One region of the Pseudomonas sp. LB3P58 genome, then DNA from elsewhere that is predicted to be linked to it. Evidence: predicted binding sites of a transcription regulator. Region 1 holds the regulator's gene; each other region holds the start of a gene.
What was found. The regulator FliA, encoded in region 1, starts transcription of late flagellar genes. The targets are predictions, from matches to a motif close to CTAAAGTTTNNNNNNNNNNNGCCGNTAA.
Positions count from the first base shown of each region.

Region 1 (3,954 bases):
TTCCGGATGATTTGCATCTACCGCGTCGTCATCAGTTGGTCAGTCGCGCCGTCAGCGTGCAAATGCAAGAAGAACCCAGCGAAGAAGCCATGGCTGACATGTTCGCTGATATTTACCACAGCCCGACCAAGCAGGTTGGCTGAGGTATTAATGAACAGTTTTTGTACCTACATCGATGGTCTGCCATGCATTGTTCAGTTAGTGAACGCGCAGCCAGTAATGTGGCCTCCGTCTAAGTAAGACAAGGTAAAGAAAATTCATGGGCAGCATGCATCCCGTACAGGTGATCGCGGTGACCGGCGGCAAAGGTGGCGTCGGGAAGACTAACGTGTCAGTGAACTTGTCCCTGGCTCTAGCTGAGCTCGGCCGGCGCGTCATGCTGCTGGACGCTGATCTGGGGCTGGCGAACGTCGACGTCCTTCTGGGACTGACACCCAAACGTACTTTGGCCGACGTGATCGAAGGCCGCTGCGAGCTGCGCGACGTACTGTTGCAGGGCCCTGGCGGCATTCGCATCGTCCCGGCCGCGTCCGGCACACAGAGCATGGTTCATTTGAGCCCGGCGCAACACGCCGGCCTGATCCAGGCGTTCAGCGATATCGGCGACAACCTCGACGTGCTGGTGATCGACACCGCTGCGGGTATTGGTGAGTCGGTCGTCAGTTTCGTTCGCGCAGCGCAAGAAGTCTTGCTGGTGGTCTGCGACGAACCGACCTCGATCACAGATGCCTACGCACTGATCAAACTGCTGAACCGCGATTACGGCATGAACCGCTTCCGCGTCCTGGCCAACATGGCCCAGAGCCCGCAGGAAGGTCGCAACCTGTTCGCCAAGTTGACCAAGGTCACGGATCGCTTCCTTGACGTCGCCTTACAATACGTCGGCGCGGTGCCTTACGACGAAAGTGTGCGCAAGGCAGTGCAAAAGCAGCGCGCCGTCTACGAAGCCTTCCCTCGGTCCAAGTGCTCACTGGCGTTCAAGGCCATTGCACAGAAGGTCGATACCTGGCCGCTGCCTGCCAACCCGCGTGGGCACCTGGAGTTTTTCGTCGAGCGCCTCGTGCAACAAACCGCAGGACCTGTGCTATGACAGCCAGTGGCTACAACCTCTACAAGAAGTCGGCACGTGACGCGCAGTACGAGCTGATCGAGCGTTACGCGCCACTGGTTAAACGCATTGCCTACCACTTGCTGGCGCGTCTGCCAGCCAGTGTCCAGGTCGAAGACCTGATCCAGGCCGGGATGATCGGCCTGCTTGAAGTGTCGACCAAATACGACGCCAGCAAAGGCGCGAGTTTCGAGACGTACGCGGGCATACGAATCCGTGGCGCGATGCTCGATGAAGTACGCAAGGGGGACTGGGCGCCACGTTCGGTCCACCGCAATACCCGGATGGTCAGCGACGCAATTCGCTCTATTGAAGCTAAAACCGGCCGTGACGCTAAAGATCACGAGGTTGCGGCCGAACTCCAATTGAGTCTCGACGATTATTACGGGATTTTGAACGACACCCTGGGCAGCCGGCTATTCAGTTTCGACGATCTGTTGCAGGACGGCGAACACGAAGGGCTGCACGAGGATGGCGCCAGTGCTCATCTCGAGCCGTCACGCGATCTGGAAGATGAACGCTTCCAGGCGGCGCTGGCGGACGCGATTGCCAATTTGCCGGAGCGTGAGCGACTGGTGTTGGCGCTGTACTACGACGAAGAGTTGAATCTCAAGGAAATCGGTGAGGTCCTGGGGGTCAGCGAATCTCGGGTCAGCCAGTTACACAGCCAGTGCGCGGCCCGTTTGCGGGGGCGTTTGGGGGAGTGGCGAGCGCGCTGAAGGCAGTGTGGGGACACTGCGAACGCGGCGGGTGGGGTGTTGAACCGTACCGGTCCCGATCTGTTGTGCTCCAGACAGTCATTGAGTGCTTTGCCGGATTGATTGAAATGGCGCGTCCAGGTGCTGGGCGCGTTTAAGACTGCTTGGAGGTCGAATTGGACAAGAACATGAAAATCCTCATCGTTGATGACTTCTCAACGATGCGGCGGATCATTAAAAACCTGTTGCGTGACCTTGGGTTCACCAACACGGTCGAGGCCGACGATGGCACTACTGCCATTCCGGTTCTCAACAGCGGCAGCATCGACTTTCTGGTAACAGACTGGAACATGCCTGGCATGACCGGTATCGACCTGCTGCGCCACGTGCGTGCCGATGAAAAGCTCAAGCACCTGCCGGTGCTGATGGTGACCGCTGAAGCCAAGCGCGAGCAGATCATCGAGGCAGCCCAGGCCGGTGTTAACGGCTATGTGGTCAAGCCCTTCACGGCCCAGGCGTTAAAAGAAAAAATCGAGAAGATTTTCGAACGCATCGGTTGATGTGCGAAGCCACTGCGCCACGGGGGAGCTATGGAGCATAACGAGTCTTCACAGGGCGATTTCGAATCGACTCTGAAAAAACACGCGGTCGAACTGGTCGAAAGCCTTGAAAAAGGCAGGTTCGGCGACGCTGTGCAACTGATCCATGAGCTCAATCAGACCCGTGACCGTGGCCTGTATCAGGAAGTGGGCAAGCTCACTCGCGAGCTGCATAGCGCGATCGTCAATTTCCAGATTGACCCGCACATGCCGCAAGCCGAGGAAGTCTCGCAGATCACGGATGCCACCGAGCGTCTGGGTTATGTGGTCAAGCTGACCGAGGCGGCTGCCAACCGCACCATGGACCTGGTGGAAAACGCCACGCCGCTGGTCAACGGCCTGAGCAACGAAGCCCAGGCCTTGAGCACCGACTGGGGACGGTTCATGCGTCGCGAAGTCGGGGCTGAAGAGTTCCGCGAGCTGGCCCGGCGAGTCGACGGTTTCCTGACACGCAGCAGCGAAGACAATCGCGTTGTGTCGAGCAACCTCAACGACATTCTGCTCGCTCAGGATTACCAGGACCTCACCGGTCAGGTGATCAAGCGCGTGACCCAATTGGTCACCGAAGTTGAAAGCAACCTGCTCAAGCTCGTGCTTATGGCCAGTCAGGTGGACCGCTTTGCGGGCATCGAACATGACCGTGAAGCGATGCTGGCAGAAAAAGATCCGCAAAAACATCTCTCTCAGGGTGAAGGTCCGCAGATTCATGCCGATAAAAGAGAAGACGTTGTGTCCGGTCAGGACGATGTGGACGATTTGCTATCCAGTCTTGGATTTTAGGTTTTTAGGTTTTTAGACCTTTAGGAGCACCCCCTTAATGAGCTTCGGCGCCGATGAAGAGATCCTTCAGGATTTCCTGGTTGAGGCCGGCGAGATTCTAGAGCAACTGTCCGAACAGCTGGTCGAGCTTGAAAGCCGACCAGACGATGCGGACTTGCTCAATGCAATTTTTCGCGGTTTTCACACTGTAAAAGGAGGCGCCGGCTTCCTCCAGCTCAACGAGCTGGTGGAGTGCTGTCACATCGCCGAGAACGTGTTCGACATCCTGCGCAAGGGTGAACGTCGCGTCGACTCGGAACTGATGGACGTGGTTCTCGAAGCGCTGGATGCGGTGAACGGCATGTTTACCGAAGTCCGCGAACGCAGCCCGATCACGGCTGCCACGCCAGAATTGCTTGCGGCACTGGCCCGTCTGGCCGAGCCGCAAACCGCCGATGAAACGGCACCGGTCGCCGAGGTGGTGGAAGAACCTGCCGCCGAGAGCGAATCGGGTGACATCACCGATAACGAATTCGAACAACTGCTGGACTCGCTGAACGCCGTCAAGGCTCAGGCAGAAGCCCCGGCAGCTGTGCCAGCGCCGAGCAGCAATGCGGCGGCCAGCGACGAAATCACCGATGCCGAGTTCGAGTCGTTGCTCGATCAACTGCACGGTAAAGGCCAGTTCGCCGTCGATGCGGTAGCCCCGGCACCAGCCGCACCGGCTGCCCCGAAAGCGGCAGGCGACAGCTCCGATATCACTGACGACGAGTTCGAAGCACTGCTCGAT
Region 1 is NZ_JBUBVE010000001.1:1,109,091-1,113,044, forward strand. Features, by position in the region: gene flhF (flagellar biosynthesis protein FlhF) at 1-143, shown strand, start outside; gene fleN (flagellar synthesis regulator FleN) at 260-1,090, shown strand; gene fliA (RNA polymerase sigma factor FliA) at 1,087-1,827, shown strand; gene ACYZTZ_RS05165 (chemotaxis response regulator CheY) at 1,995-2,366, shown strand; gene ACYZTZ_RS05170 (protein phosphatase CheZ) at 2,397-3,185, shown strand; gene ACYZTZ_RS05175 (chemotaxis protein CheA) at 3,223-3,954, shown strand, end outside.

Region 2 (3,954 bases), 5.3 Mb from region 1:
GTCAATGGCCAGTGGGTTGTGCGCGACGGGCGTCATGCGGGCGAAGAAGAGAGCAATCGGGCGTTCACCCAAGTCCTGCGCGATCTTCTGGGCTAACCCCCCCCACTGATCATTCCCACGCTCTGCGTCACTAGTGTCCGGTAAAACCTTTTCAAAGCTGAAGGCTGCCTTGGGCAGCCTTCAGCTTTGTTCGCTTTTGCCTTCGGTGTTCCAGGTGTTCGATGCTTAATGGGCGTTCGAACAAGCTGTGGGTTAGCCGAATGGCAAAGTCTGAAATAGACCCGGAGCAACCTGAACGGCGCTGATAAAGATGCAGCAAAAGATAGGTAATCAAGGCGCTGTAGATCTGCAAACGAACGGCATTTTCAGAGAAGCCGAAATACCGTTTGAGCTTGAGGTTTTGCTTGATCCACTTGAAAAACAGCTCGATTTGCCAACGTTGCTTGTACAGATCGGCGATCTCCTCCGCTGAGCGAGAGAAGTCGTTGGTGACCAGAATCAATGGCGTTTCGTGGTCCTCTCGGCGGATCTGAACCCGACGCACAGCCTGATTTTGGTAGTGATTCGGACGTCGAGCGTTCAGGTATTTCTTACCGAACAAGACCGATTCATCCGCCTCAATGAATTCCGGTGCATCCTGTTCCCTCAAGTTTTCTACCGGCTTTAGATTGGCGTTTTTCTTCAGTCGTGTGACGAAGAAAGAACCCATCTGATCAATCTGGTGCCACCAGTTGTAGTCGCAGTAACCCTTGTCGAAAACGTACGTCATACCCGCTTCAAGCGGCATGGTCAGGGCATCGCTCAGATCGTTGACGTTGGCGGCGGTGATGTTTACGTAAGTCGGGGCTGTTTGCTGTGGATCGATGGCCACATGCACCTTCAAGCCTTGGGTTATGCGGGTTTTCGTCGCGGTGGTCCATTCGTCAAAACCGGGTCCGCGCAGGCTGATCGAGGTCGAATCGATCAGGGTGATCATGGCTTCGAGCGACTTGCGCTGCTTGCGGCCAATGCCCTGAAGCAGGTGCTCGCAGGCCAGCCGAAACGGCTCTGAGCTGCGCTTGTTCAACGCATCACAAAGGGTTGAACGCACCATGTTCTTGGCGTTGAGGTGGTGACGATGGGGTTGCAGCGACTGTGAAGCTGTCGCCAACGTGCGCAAGCTTTTGGCTTGTGTCAGCTGGCCAAAAATCAACGTGACGAGCAGATCCCAGGACGTGAATTGTTTGGCGTAACGATCAGCGCCACAGCGTTTGACGGCGGCTTTGAAGAGCTGATGAGGAAGGGCCTGGAGCATTTGCGCAAATCGAGTGCTGCTGAACATGGGCGAAAATCGAGTCTGAAAACCTGATTATTGCTTACGAAGCAGGCACAGCAAGGGGGAGCAAGCTCCCCCTTGGGTTTTTACCGGACACTAGTGACGCTCTGCGTGGGAATGCCTCAATGGACGCTCTGCGTCCGCTTTGGGACGCGGAGCGTCCCGGGCTGCATTCCCACGCGGAGCGTGGGAACGATCAGTAGCGGAGTAATCAGTTCGAAGTCTTGGCCATCTGCGTATCGGTCGCGCGCCAGATCAGCCGCGTAGTGTCGTAACCCTGCTGACGCGCCTTGCTCAGCAGTTCCTCACGCACTACACCATTGACCGTCGGGGTCCGTGACAGCAGCCACAGATACTTGCGGCTCGGGTCGCCAACAATGGCGGTCTTGTAGTCATCGCTGACGTACAACACCCAGTACTCTCCCTTCGCCGCACCCGGAATCAGCCGCGAAAACCAGGTATCGAACTCGACCCACAGCTTGTCGGTTTTGCCCGGCTCCTGTGGCCAGGCCACGCCTTTGGCCTCTTCCCATTGCCAGTCTGCCGTCAGGCAGCGATTGAGCACCAACACCTTGCCGTCAGGCTTGAGCGTGTAATGGGCTTCGGATTGCGCGCAGTTGCGCTGGAAATACATCGGCAGACGAGCCAACTCGTACCAGGTCCCTTGGTACTTCTTGAGATTGACGCTGTTGACGGTTTTCGGTGCCAACGGATCTACGCCGGAAGTGGCGCAGCCGGCCAATACCAGGCCGGCTAAAAGGACTATCAGTAACCGTTTCATTGTTTTTCTCCCGTGGGCGCATAGCCCCGGATTACTTCAGGCCTTGGCCGGAAAACATCAGCACTTTGTCACCGGCGTACTGCACGCTGATAAAGCTGTTCTTGTCGCCCCAAGTGCAACTGGACATGCCGAGCGCGCCCGAGCAATCAGCGGGTTTGCCCAGCAAGGTTTCTACCTCGGCCTTGGGCATGCCTGACGACAGCTTCGAGTAGTTTTCCTGATTGATCTTGCTGCAAGCGGCCAACAACACGCAGAACGAAAGCAGGGCGATAGAACGCAGCGACATGGTGTAGCTCCTGGGGCGAAGGGGAATGGCATGGCTGCCAAGCTGAAGCTTAGAAGAGAAAACCCCTGTCTGGTTCCCTGGTCGGCCGGCTATTTATCAGGCCGCTCGTCTACCTTTTTTCGAAAAATCAGCAACTTTCTTTCGCTATTGAGTATTTCGTCGGTTTTCGCAAAAAGCCGCCTAATCTTTGGCGCCGGTCAGTCGACATAAAAGCAGCGCAAAGCCCACGACTGTGGCAAATTGACGCCCCTTTGTTGACCAGCCTCTTCGCGGTAGCTCATTTAATGACCAGAAACATGAAGTTCAGCCACAAGATCTTGTTGGCTGCCGCCCTCGTGGTGGCCGTTGCATTCGCTTGCTTCATCCTCTTCAACGACTACCGCCAGCGGCAAACCCTGCGCAGCAGTACCGAATCCTCGATGCAGGAACTCGGCAGCCTGACCACCAGCAACATCCAGACCTGGCTGGAAAGCCGCATCCAGTTGCTGCAATCGCTGTCCCAGCAGATCGCCGTGGACGGCAGCGCCCCGGCCAACCTCAAGCGCGCCATCGACCTGCCCGCCTACACCAGCAATTTTCAGTTGAGCTACTTCGGTGGCACCGACGGCGTGATGTTCTCGGTCCCGGCCGGCAATCGTGCGGCAGATTACGACCCCCGCGCCCGTGGCTGGTACAAGGCGGCCAACGGTGCGCAACAGACCATCGTCACCGAACCGTACATCGCCGCATCGTCGGGCAAACTGGTGATCACCGTTGCCACTCCGGTGAAACATCAGAATCAAATGATCGGAGTCGCCGGCGCAGACATCGACCTGTCCAGCGTCAGCGCGATCATCAACTCGCTGAACTTCGGCGGCCACGGCCATGCGTTTATCGTCAGTGCCGACGGCAAGATCCTGATCCACCCGGACAGCAAGCTGGTGCTCAAGAGCCTGACCGACGCCTACCCGAACGGCGCGCCGAAAGTCAGCCCGGGCATGAAAGAAGTCGAGATCGACGGCAAGGCTCAATTCATCTCCTTTACCCACGTCAACGGTGTGCCCTCGGCAGACTGGTACGTGGCGCTGGTGCTGGATCAGGACACCGCGTTCTCGATGCTCAGCGAATTCCGCACCTCGGCGATCATCGCCATGGTCATTGCCGTGGTGATCATCATCGCGCTGTTGGGCATGCTGATCAGCTTCCTGATGCAGCCGCTGTTGACCATGGGCCGCGCCATGCATGACATCGCCGAAGGCGAAGGTGACTTGACCAAACGCCTGACCATTCACGGCCAGGACGAATTTGGTGCGCTGGGCACCTCGTTCAACCGTTTTGTGGAGCGTATTCACACCTCGATTCGCGAAGTGTCCTCGGCCACCGGCCAGGTCAACGAAGTCGCCTTGCGTGTGGTTGCCGCGTCGAACTCGTCGATGTTCAACTCCGACCAGCAAGCCTCGCGCACCAGCAGCGTCGCCGCCGCCATCAACGAGCTGGGCGCCGCCGCCCAGGAAATTGCTCAGAACGCCGCCCTCGCCTCTCAGCATTCGAGCGATGCTCGCGCATTGGCCGAAGACGGTCAGCAAGTCGTGG
Region 2 is NZ_JBUBVE010000001.1:6,396,606-6,400,559, reverse strand. Features, by position in the region: gene ACYZTZ_RS29830 (formimidoylglutamate deiminase) at 1-96, shown strand, start outside; gene ACYZTZ_RS29825 (IS4 family transposase) at 152-1,321, opposite strand; gene ACYZTZ_RS29820 (lipocalin family protein) at 1,527-2,096, opposite strand; gene ACYZTZ_RS29815 (lipoprotein) at 2,128-2,382, opposite strand; gene ACYZTZ_RS29810 (methyl-accepting chemotaxis protein) at 2,667-3,954, shown strand, end outside.
Region 2: the regulator FliA is predicted to act here: its motif matches at 2,563-2,590, upstream of ACYZTZ_RS29810 (methyl-accepting chemotaxis protein).

Region 3 (3,954 bases), 890 kb from region 1:
CTGCGGATGGGGTGCTGGGTCGAGTTTCAGGAAGACGAGGAAAACACCCTTCGCTGCAAGCTGGCGGCGATCATTGAAGCCACCGGCAAGTACATTTTCGTCAATCGCACCGGGATGAAAGTGCTGGAGCGCAGCCGCACCGGTCTGGCGCTGGAATTCCGGCGTGGCGCGGCGCACGCGCTGGACGACACCTTGTTGTTCGACCGGGCGCTGGAGTCGGTGATCGGCAACCTGCGGCGCCTCAATCGCGGCAAGTGATCGCGCCACGAGGGTCTATCACGGCATACTGGGCGCCAACACAGTCGTCGTTGAAGGAACCTGTATGCAGTTGGACCCCGCGAGCGGTTGGTGTCAGGGCGTAGATATTTGCCCCTCGCCCAACTTCAATGCGCGCCCCTCGGGCGAAATTTCCCTGCTGGTGATCCACAACATCAGCCTGCCGCCAGCGCAGTTCGCTACCGGTAAGGTGCAGGAATTTTTCCAGAATCGTCTGGATGTCACGGAGCACCCCTACTTTGAAGGGATCGCCGACCTGCGTGTGTCTGCGCATTTTCTGATCGAACGTGACGGCACTGTCACTCAGTTTGTCTCTTGTCTTGAACGTGCCTGGCATGCCGGCGTCTCGAGTTTCGAAGGGCGGGAAACCTGTAACGATTTTTCCGTGGGCATCGAACTTGAAGGCACGGATGATCTGCCGTTCACCGATGCTCAGTATCAAGCGTTGACGACCCTGACCCGGCAGCTGCAAAGCACGTTCACGGGTATCACCGCACAACGCATCTGTGGGCATAGCGACATCGCACCCGGGCGTAAAACCGATCCGGGGCCGGCGTTCGACTGGGCACGCTATCGCGCTGCCCTGGCACAAGAGGAACAACAATGAGTTTTCTGGTGTTGCTGTTGGCGGTCTGGATCGAGAAGTTCTCGGCCCTGCGTCATCGGATTCAGCGCGATGGTGGATGGGTTCGCGAGCTGAACAAGCTTGAGGTCAGCCCGCGTCTGGCGAAAAGTCCGTGGCTGATCTTGGTGATCCTGGTGTTGTTGCCAGTGGCACTGTTGGGTTTGCTGCTGTTGGTACTGAACCCGGTGGCTTACGGTCTGCTGGCGTTGCCGGTGCACCTGCTGGTGGTGATTTACAGTCTCGGCCGCGGTGATCTGCTGGCCGGTCTCGGGCCGTTTCGCGATGCCTGGCGCCGGGAAGACCTGGAAGCGGCCGCTCTTGTGGCGAACCGCGACCTGGGTATCTGCGCCGATAGCGGCGAGCAACTGCTGGAACGGGTCCAAGGGCATCTGCTGTGGGAGGCGTATCAGAGCTTTTTTGCGGTGATTTTCTGGTACTTCCTGTTGGGTCCGGTCGCAGCCCTGAGCTATCGACTGCTGGCCCTGGCCGAAGAACATGGGCAGAACCAGGCCGTGGTCGAGCGCGCGGCAAAACTGCGTCATGCGTTCGACTGGGTGCCGGTGCGTTTGCTGGCGGCGAGTTTTGCGTTGGTCGGCAACTTTGTCGCGGTCAGCCGGGTGATGCTGCACGAACTGCTGAACTGGAACATCAGCGCCGCCCAATTGATCGAGAAGGTCGGGCTGGTGGCCGGTGAAATCCCGGCACCGGTGGTCGGGCCTGACGGCATCAACAGCCTTGACCGGATCTGGGAACTGCTGCTGCGCGCGGCGGTGCTCTGGTACGCCGGTTTTGCGTTGTGGACAGTCCTTCCTTGATATCTGCTTAAAGCCTAAAAGATCGCAGCCTTCGGCAGCTCCTACAGATTTATACGATCCCTGTAGGAGATGCCGAAGGTTCAGGCCGCGTTCGGACGATCTTTTTCGTTAACCTTAAGTTACAAAACCTCCCGCCGATTTGAGCTATACAGAGACAGCGCCGAATAGTGGCTATCTGCTGTCGACCCGCGCCTGCCAATAAAAATAAGAAATCAAAGGGAGACTTCCAGTGAAGAGCTTGCTCTATCCCGCCGTCGCGCTGATGAACCGCCTGAGCTTTGGCATGAAGTTCAGCCTGATCAGCGTGCTGTTCCTTGTGCCGATGCTGGTGACCAACTTCTATCTGGTGCGCGATTCTTATCGAGAGTTCCAGGGCACCCGGGTCGAACTGCAAAGCCTCGACCTGCTGGGCAGCAGCCTGACGTTACGGCGCGATCTGGAAACCCTGAACAACCTGGTGCAGATCAACGTCACCCTCGGTCAGTCTGGCAAGGCCGGCAATGTCGAGTCGCAGATCAGTACCCTGGGGCAAAGTGTGCTGACCCGTTTGCAAGGGCTGACGGCGATGACCGCGGACCCCGAGCAAATCATGGTTTTCGATGGCAAGCGCGATGAAATGATCGCCGCGTTCAAGGCCCAGCAAGCGGAAAACTCCCTGCAAAGCAAAAGCGCGATGATCGGCAAGTTGCTCGGCAATGCGCAAATTTTCAGCCAGATCATCGCCACTCAGGCCGGCCTCAGCCGCGATACCCAGAGCGACATGCGCCAGCTGAGCGAACTCATCACCAATGTCACCCCGCCAGTGACCCAGCTTCTGGGTGAAGGTCGGGCGATGGGCTCTTTTTCGCTGGGACAGGGCTTTCTCAACTCGGCATCGAGTACCCGTTTTGATGAGTTGCTGGCACAGATCGAAAAACTGCAGGCCGAATATGCCCTGAAGTTGCAGGACGCAATGGGCTCTAGCAAAGCGGCACGGGAAACCCTGGCCGCTCAGGCCGATAGCAGCAAGGCGTCGTTGAAAAAGGCCAGTGAGCTGTTCGAAGAGCAGGTAGTGATGGCCGACACGCTGGATGCGCCGTGGCAGGGCTTTTACGATCAGGTCACAGGCCTGATGGATCAGACCTACCAACTCAATGAAGCCACCCTGAAGTTTCTCGGCACCCAGCTGCAACAGCGACTGGAGCAGAATCGCACCCATATGGTTTTGCAGGCCGTGGCGCTGTCGGTGGTGTTTGTGTTGATTTTTTACCTCTATGGCGGCTTCTACGCCTCGACCCGCACCACCCTCAAGCGTCTTGGCGCGGTGATGGACAAAGTCGCAGCCGGCGACATGACGGTGACCTTCAGCGCCAACAGCCGCGATGAACTGGGCGAGTTGGGCGAGGTGTTCAACGGCACCGTGAAGAAAATCCATGACCTGATCGAGCGGGTCGGCCAGACCGTCTGTGAGGTCGAGCGCCAGGCCGGGCAGGTGGAGAACGTTTCCGCCCAGAGCAACCAGGCAGTGGCGGGGCAGCGCACGCAGATCGAGCAGGTTGCCACGGCCATGAACCAGATGTCGGCCACCTCACTTGAGGTTGCACGCAGTGCCGCGGCAGCGGTCAGCAGCGCCCATAGCGTCAACGATGAGACCATCAGCGGGCGCGGGCTGGTGGAGTCCCAGCAGGGCAGCATCGCTGCACTGGCCAGTGAGATCGATCAGTCGGTGCTGGTGATCAATCAACTGGCCAGCGACAGCCAGTCCATCAGCCGTGTGCTGGAGGTGATCAAGAGCATCGCCGAACAGACCAACCTCTTGGCCCTCAACGCGGCCATCGAAGCCGCTCGGGCCGGTGAGCAGGGCCGTGGTTTTGCGGTGGTGGCGGACGAGGTCCGGACACTGGCCAAGCGCACCCAGCAATCGACCGAGGAAATCGAGCAGATGATTGCCAAGCTGCACAGCGGTGTCGGCGCTGCGGTGAAGGCGATGGGGACCAGTCATCAGATGGCCAACGGCACGGTGGGGCAGTCGGAAAAGGTTCAGCAAGCGCTGGAAAACATCCTCGGTGCAGTCGGCATGATCGTCGATCAGAACCAGCAAATCGCCGCCGCGGTAGAGCAGCAGACCGCCGTGGCCCATGACATCGACCAGAATATTGTCGAAATCAACCGCGCCGGTGAGCGTACTGCCGAAGGTGCGCACCAGACTGAGGATGCCAGCCGTGCGTTGTCGGCTCAGGTGGTGGAGCTCAAGCAACT
Region 3 is NZ_JBUBVE010000001.1:220,949-224,902, forward strand. Features, by position in the region: gene ACYZTZ_RS00975 (DUF1631 domain-containing protein) at 1-258, shown strand, start outside; gene ampD (1,6-anhydro-N-acetylmuramyl-L-alanine amidase AmpD) at 323-883, shown strand; gene ampE (regulatory signaling modulator protein AmpE) at 880-1,716, shown strand; gene ACYZTZ_RS00990 (methyl-accepting chemotaxis protein) at 1,946-3,954, shown strand, end outside.
Region 3: the regulator FliA is predicted to act here: its motif matches at 1,830-1,857, upstream of ACYZTZ_RS00990 (methyl-accepting chemotaxis protein).

Region 4 (3,954 bases), 4.0 Mb from region 1:
CCGACACGGATGGCGACGGCAAGGTATCCCGTGCCGAATTTCTGAAAGTCGCGCCGAAGTCCAATTTCGACAAGATCGACACCAACCATGACGGCTTCATCGACGAGCAAGAGGCTTTCGACAACGTGAAGGCCAACTACGAAGCCAATGGCAAGAAAATGCCAAAAGGTCTGTTCGAGCACTTGAAAGACCAAGACGGCGCCTAAGCGTCAGAGAACCAAGCCGCGCTTTTCCATCGAGAAGCGCGGCTTTTTTGCGTCTGGAAAAATTAAAGCTGGAAGCGCCGCACCATGCCCTGCAAGGCATTAGCCAATTGAGATAGCTCATGGCTGGACGCGCTGGTCTGATCCGCCCCGGCGGCAGATCGCACCGAAAGGTCGCGAATATTCACCAGGTTGCGATCCACTTCACGTGCCACCTGCGCCTGTTCTTCGGCAGCGCTGGCGATCACCAGGTTGCGCTCGTGGATCTGATGCACCGACGCGGTGATGGTCTGTAACGCTTCGCCTGCACGCTCGGCCAAGGCCAATGTGCTGGCCGCACGGGTTGAGCTGGCTTGCATGGAATCCAGCGCCTGAGTTGAGCCGTTGCGCATGCCCTGAACCATTTGCTCGATTTCCTGAGTCGATTGCTGCGTGCGATAAGCCAAAGCGCGAACTTCGTCGGCAACCACCGCGAAACCTCGACCGCTTTCCCCGGCGCGCGCCGCTTCAATGGCAGCGTTGAGGGCCAGCAAGTTGGTTTGCTCGGCAATCGCACGAATCACATCCAGTACCTTGCCGATGTCCTGAGACTGGTTGGCCAGGGACTGCACCAACCCGCCCGTGATCTGCACATCGCTGGCCAGGGCGCCGATGGCCGTGACTGTTTCGCTGACCCGCTCCTGGCCGGCATGCGCGGACTCACTGGATTGGCGCGTGGCGTCGGAGGTCGACACCGCGTTGCGAGCGACCTCCTCCACCGCGGTGGTCATTTCAGTGACAGCCGGCGCCGCTTGTTCGATCTCGTTGTTCTGCTGTTGCAGATTCTGCGTGCTGTCGAGCGTGACCGCATTCAACTCGTCAGCCGCTGTCGCCAATTGCGCCGCGGAGCCGCTGATACCTTGCAAGGTTTCACGCAGGTTGTGTTGCATGGTCGCCAACGCCTTGAGCAAGCGACTCACTTCATCGTTGCCATGGGTTTCGATGGGGCGCGTCAGGTCGCCTCGTGCCACGTTTTCTGCGGCATGCAGCGCTTCGCTCAACGGTTTGATGATGCTGCGGGTCAGCAGCATGGCGAGGCCGACGGTGGCCAATGCCGCCAACGCGATGAACAGACTGACGATCATTCGCGACGTTTCGTAATGCGCTGCAGATTTCTGGCTCTCGGCGGCGACTTGTTTGGCGAACAGATCCGCCAGGTCAGTGAGCTGTTTGCCGGAACCATCGACCACGGTTTTCATGTCGATCAGCAGCAGTTTGGTCAATTCGTCATGACGCCCCTGTTCGGCCAGGGAAAAAGATTGGGCAATACCGGCACGATAAGCCGCGAAGGTGGTTTTGAACTGGTCATACAAGGCCTTGCCTTCTGCGGTGTTGACCAACTTGTCATACGCCGCAATTTTTTCGCCCAACTCTTTATCGCGGGTGTCCATCTGGCCACGGTAGACCGGAATGTTCTTCGGGTCCTGATCCAGGGCCATGCGCAGGGAAATAGTGCGGATGCGCAGCATGATTTCGCGGATCTCGTCACCACCGCGAATGCTCGGCAGCCATTGTTTCTCCACCGCGACCTCGCTGTCGCGAATGCTCGACATCTGCCCCAGGGCAAAAATCCCGAGCAACGCGACCAATACGGCAATCAGGGCAAACCCCAAGGCTGCCCGAGGAGCGATATTTAACTGACGAAGCACCATAACGAACGCCCTTTTCTTGTAGTGGCTTGGGTAAGGGGCGTTGTTTCGGCAGTACCCCGTCGCCTCGTTATCGGCAAGTTGTACGATGACTGAAGTGTTATTTCTCGAAGACAAAAAATCGAAGACAAAAAAAATCCCCGTATCTTTCGATACGAGGATTTTTAATATGGTCGGGGTAAGGGGATTCGAACTCCTGACATCCTGCTCCCAAAGCAGGCGCGCTACCGGACTGCGCTATACCCCGGTAATAAAAAGGCGACCTTTAAAAAGTCGCCTTCTTCGATCAGTGCTTTTGGCCTCTGATCTTAAGATCTGATCCCAGCGTTAACTGGTTTCAAAAATGGTGGGTCGTGTGGGATTCGAACCTACGACCAATTGGTTAAAAGCCAACTGCTCTACCAACTGAGCTAACGACCCAAAAATGGTCGGGGTAAGGGGATTCGAACTCCTGACATCCTGCTCCCAAAGCAGGCGCGCTACCGGACTGCGCTATACCCCGGCTTGAAATTGGCTCCGTGACCAGGACTCGAACCTGGGACCCAATGATTAACAGTCATTTGCTCTACCGACTGAGCTATCACGGAACTACATATTTCAATTTACAACGGTGAAGCTTTACTGCGTTCTCTTCGACCCGTTCGCATCGCTGCGTTCGTGTGTCTGAGGCGCGCTATTCTACAATCTTAAGCACCTCTGTCAACCCCCTAAATTGCTTTCAAGTTAATGATTTGCAACTTATTTCAGATTCCTGCTTGGGGAGCTGGAACCCTTCAGGGCGACTTACTGCGGGGCGCACTTTACAAGCCTTTTCCTTAGAGTTCAACAGCCTGGCGAAAAAAAGGCCTCGCAATGCGAGGCCTCATCAGTTTTGTTGCCTGGGCGGATCAGACGAATACGATTTCGTCGTTTTCCACTACACCCCGGGCGGTATCGCCGGGCATGAAACGACCCGACAGAATCAACTGAGCCAGCGGGTTCTCGATCCAGCGCTGGATCGCTCGTTTGAGCGGCCGTGCGCCGTAAACCGGGTCGTAACCCACCGCGATCAGCTTATCCATGGCCTCAGGGCTGAGATCAAGCTTCAGCTCGCGCTCGGTCAGGCGACTGCGCAGACGACCCAACTGGATCTCGGTAATGCCCGCGATCTGATCCCGAGCCAACGGCTCGAAGATCACCACTTCATCGACCCGGTTGATGAACTCCGGCCGGAAGTGCGTGGAAATCGCATCCATCACTGCCGCACGCTGCGCCTCACGATCACCGACCAGTTCCTGGATCTGCACCGAACCGAGGTTGGAGGTCATGACAATCACGGTATTTTTGAAATCCACCGTGCGGCCATGACTGTCGGTCAGTCGGCCATCTTCCAGCACTTGCAGCAAGATGTTGTAGACGTCCGGGTGGGCCTTCTCGACCTCGTCCAGGAGGATCACCGAATAAGGCTTGCGACGCACCGCCTCGGTCAGGTAACCGCCCTCTTCATAGCCTACGTAGCCTGGTGGCGCACCAATCAGACGAGCCACGGAATGTTTCTCCATGAACTCGGACATGTCGATCCGCACCATCGCCTCTTCCGTATCAAAGAGGAACTCGGCCAGCGCCTTGCACAGCTCGGTTTTACCGACACCGGTCGGGCCGAGGAACATGAACGAGCCGCTCGGGCGATTCGGATCGGACAACCCGGCACGGGAACGCCGCACGGCGTTGGAAACGGCAATCACCGCTTCGTCCTGGCCGATCACACGTTGGTGCAACAGGCTTTCCATCTTCATCAGCTTGTCGCGCTCGCCTTCGAGCATTTTCGACACCGGAATACCGGTCCACTTCGAAACGACTTCAGCGATCTCTTCTTCGGTCACCTTGCTACGCAGCAACTGGTTTTCAGTTTTGCCATGCTGGTCGACCATTTGCAGGCTGCGCTCCAGGTCCGGGATGATCCCGTACTGCAACTCGGCCATGCGGTTCAAGTCGCCTTTGCGGCGGGCAGCTTCCAGTTCCTGACGGGACTGTTCGATTTTCTGCTGGATCTGCGCAGAACCCTGGACTTCGGCTTTTTCCGC
Region 4 is NZ_JBUBVE010000001.1:5,081,395-5,085,348, forward strand. Features, by position in the region: gene ACYZTZ_RS23665 (HvfA family oxazolone/thioamide-modified RiPP metallophore) at 1-206, shown strand, start outside; gene ACYZTZ_RS23670 (methyl-accepting chemotaxis protein) at 269-1,894, opposite strand; tRNA gene ACYZTZ_RS23675 (tRNA-Pro) at 2,062-2,138, opposite strand; tRNA gene ACYZTZ_RS23680 (tRNA-Lys) at 2,236-2,311, opposite strand; tRNA gene ACYZTZ_RS23685 (tRNA-Pro) at 2,317-2,393, opposite strand; tRNA gene ACYZTZ_RS23690 (tRNA-Asn) at 2,403-2,478, opposite strand; gene clpB (ATP-dependent chaperone ClpB) at 2,779-3,954, opposite strand, start outside.
Region 4: the regulator FliA is predicted to act here: its motif matches at 1,962-1,989, upstream of ACYZTZ_RS23670 (methyl-accepting chemotaxis protein).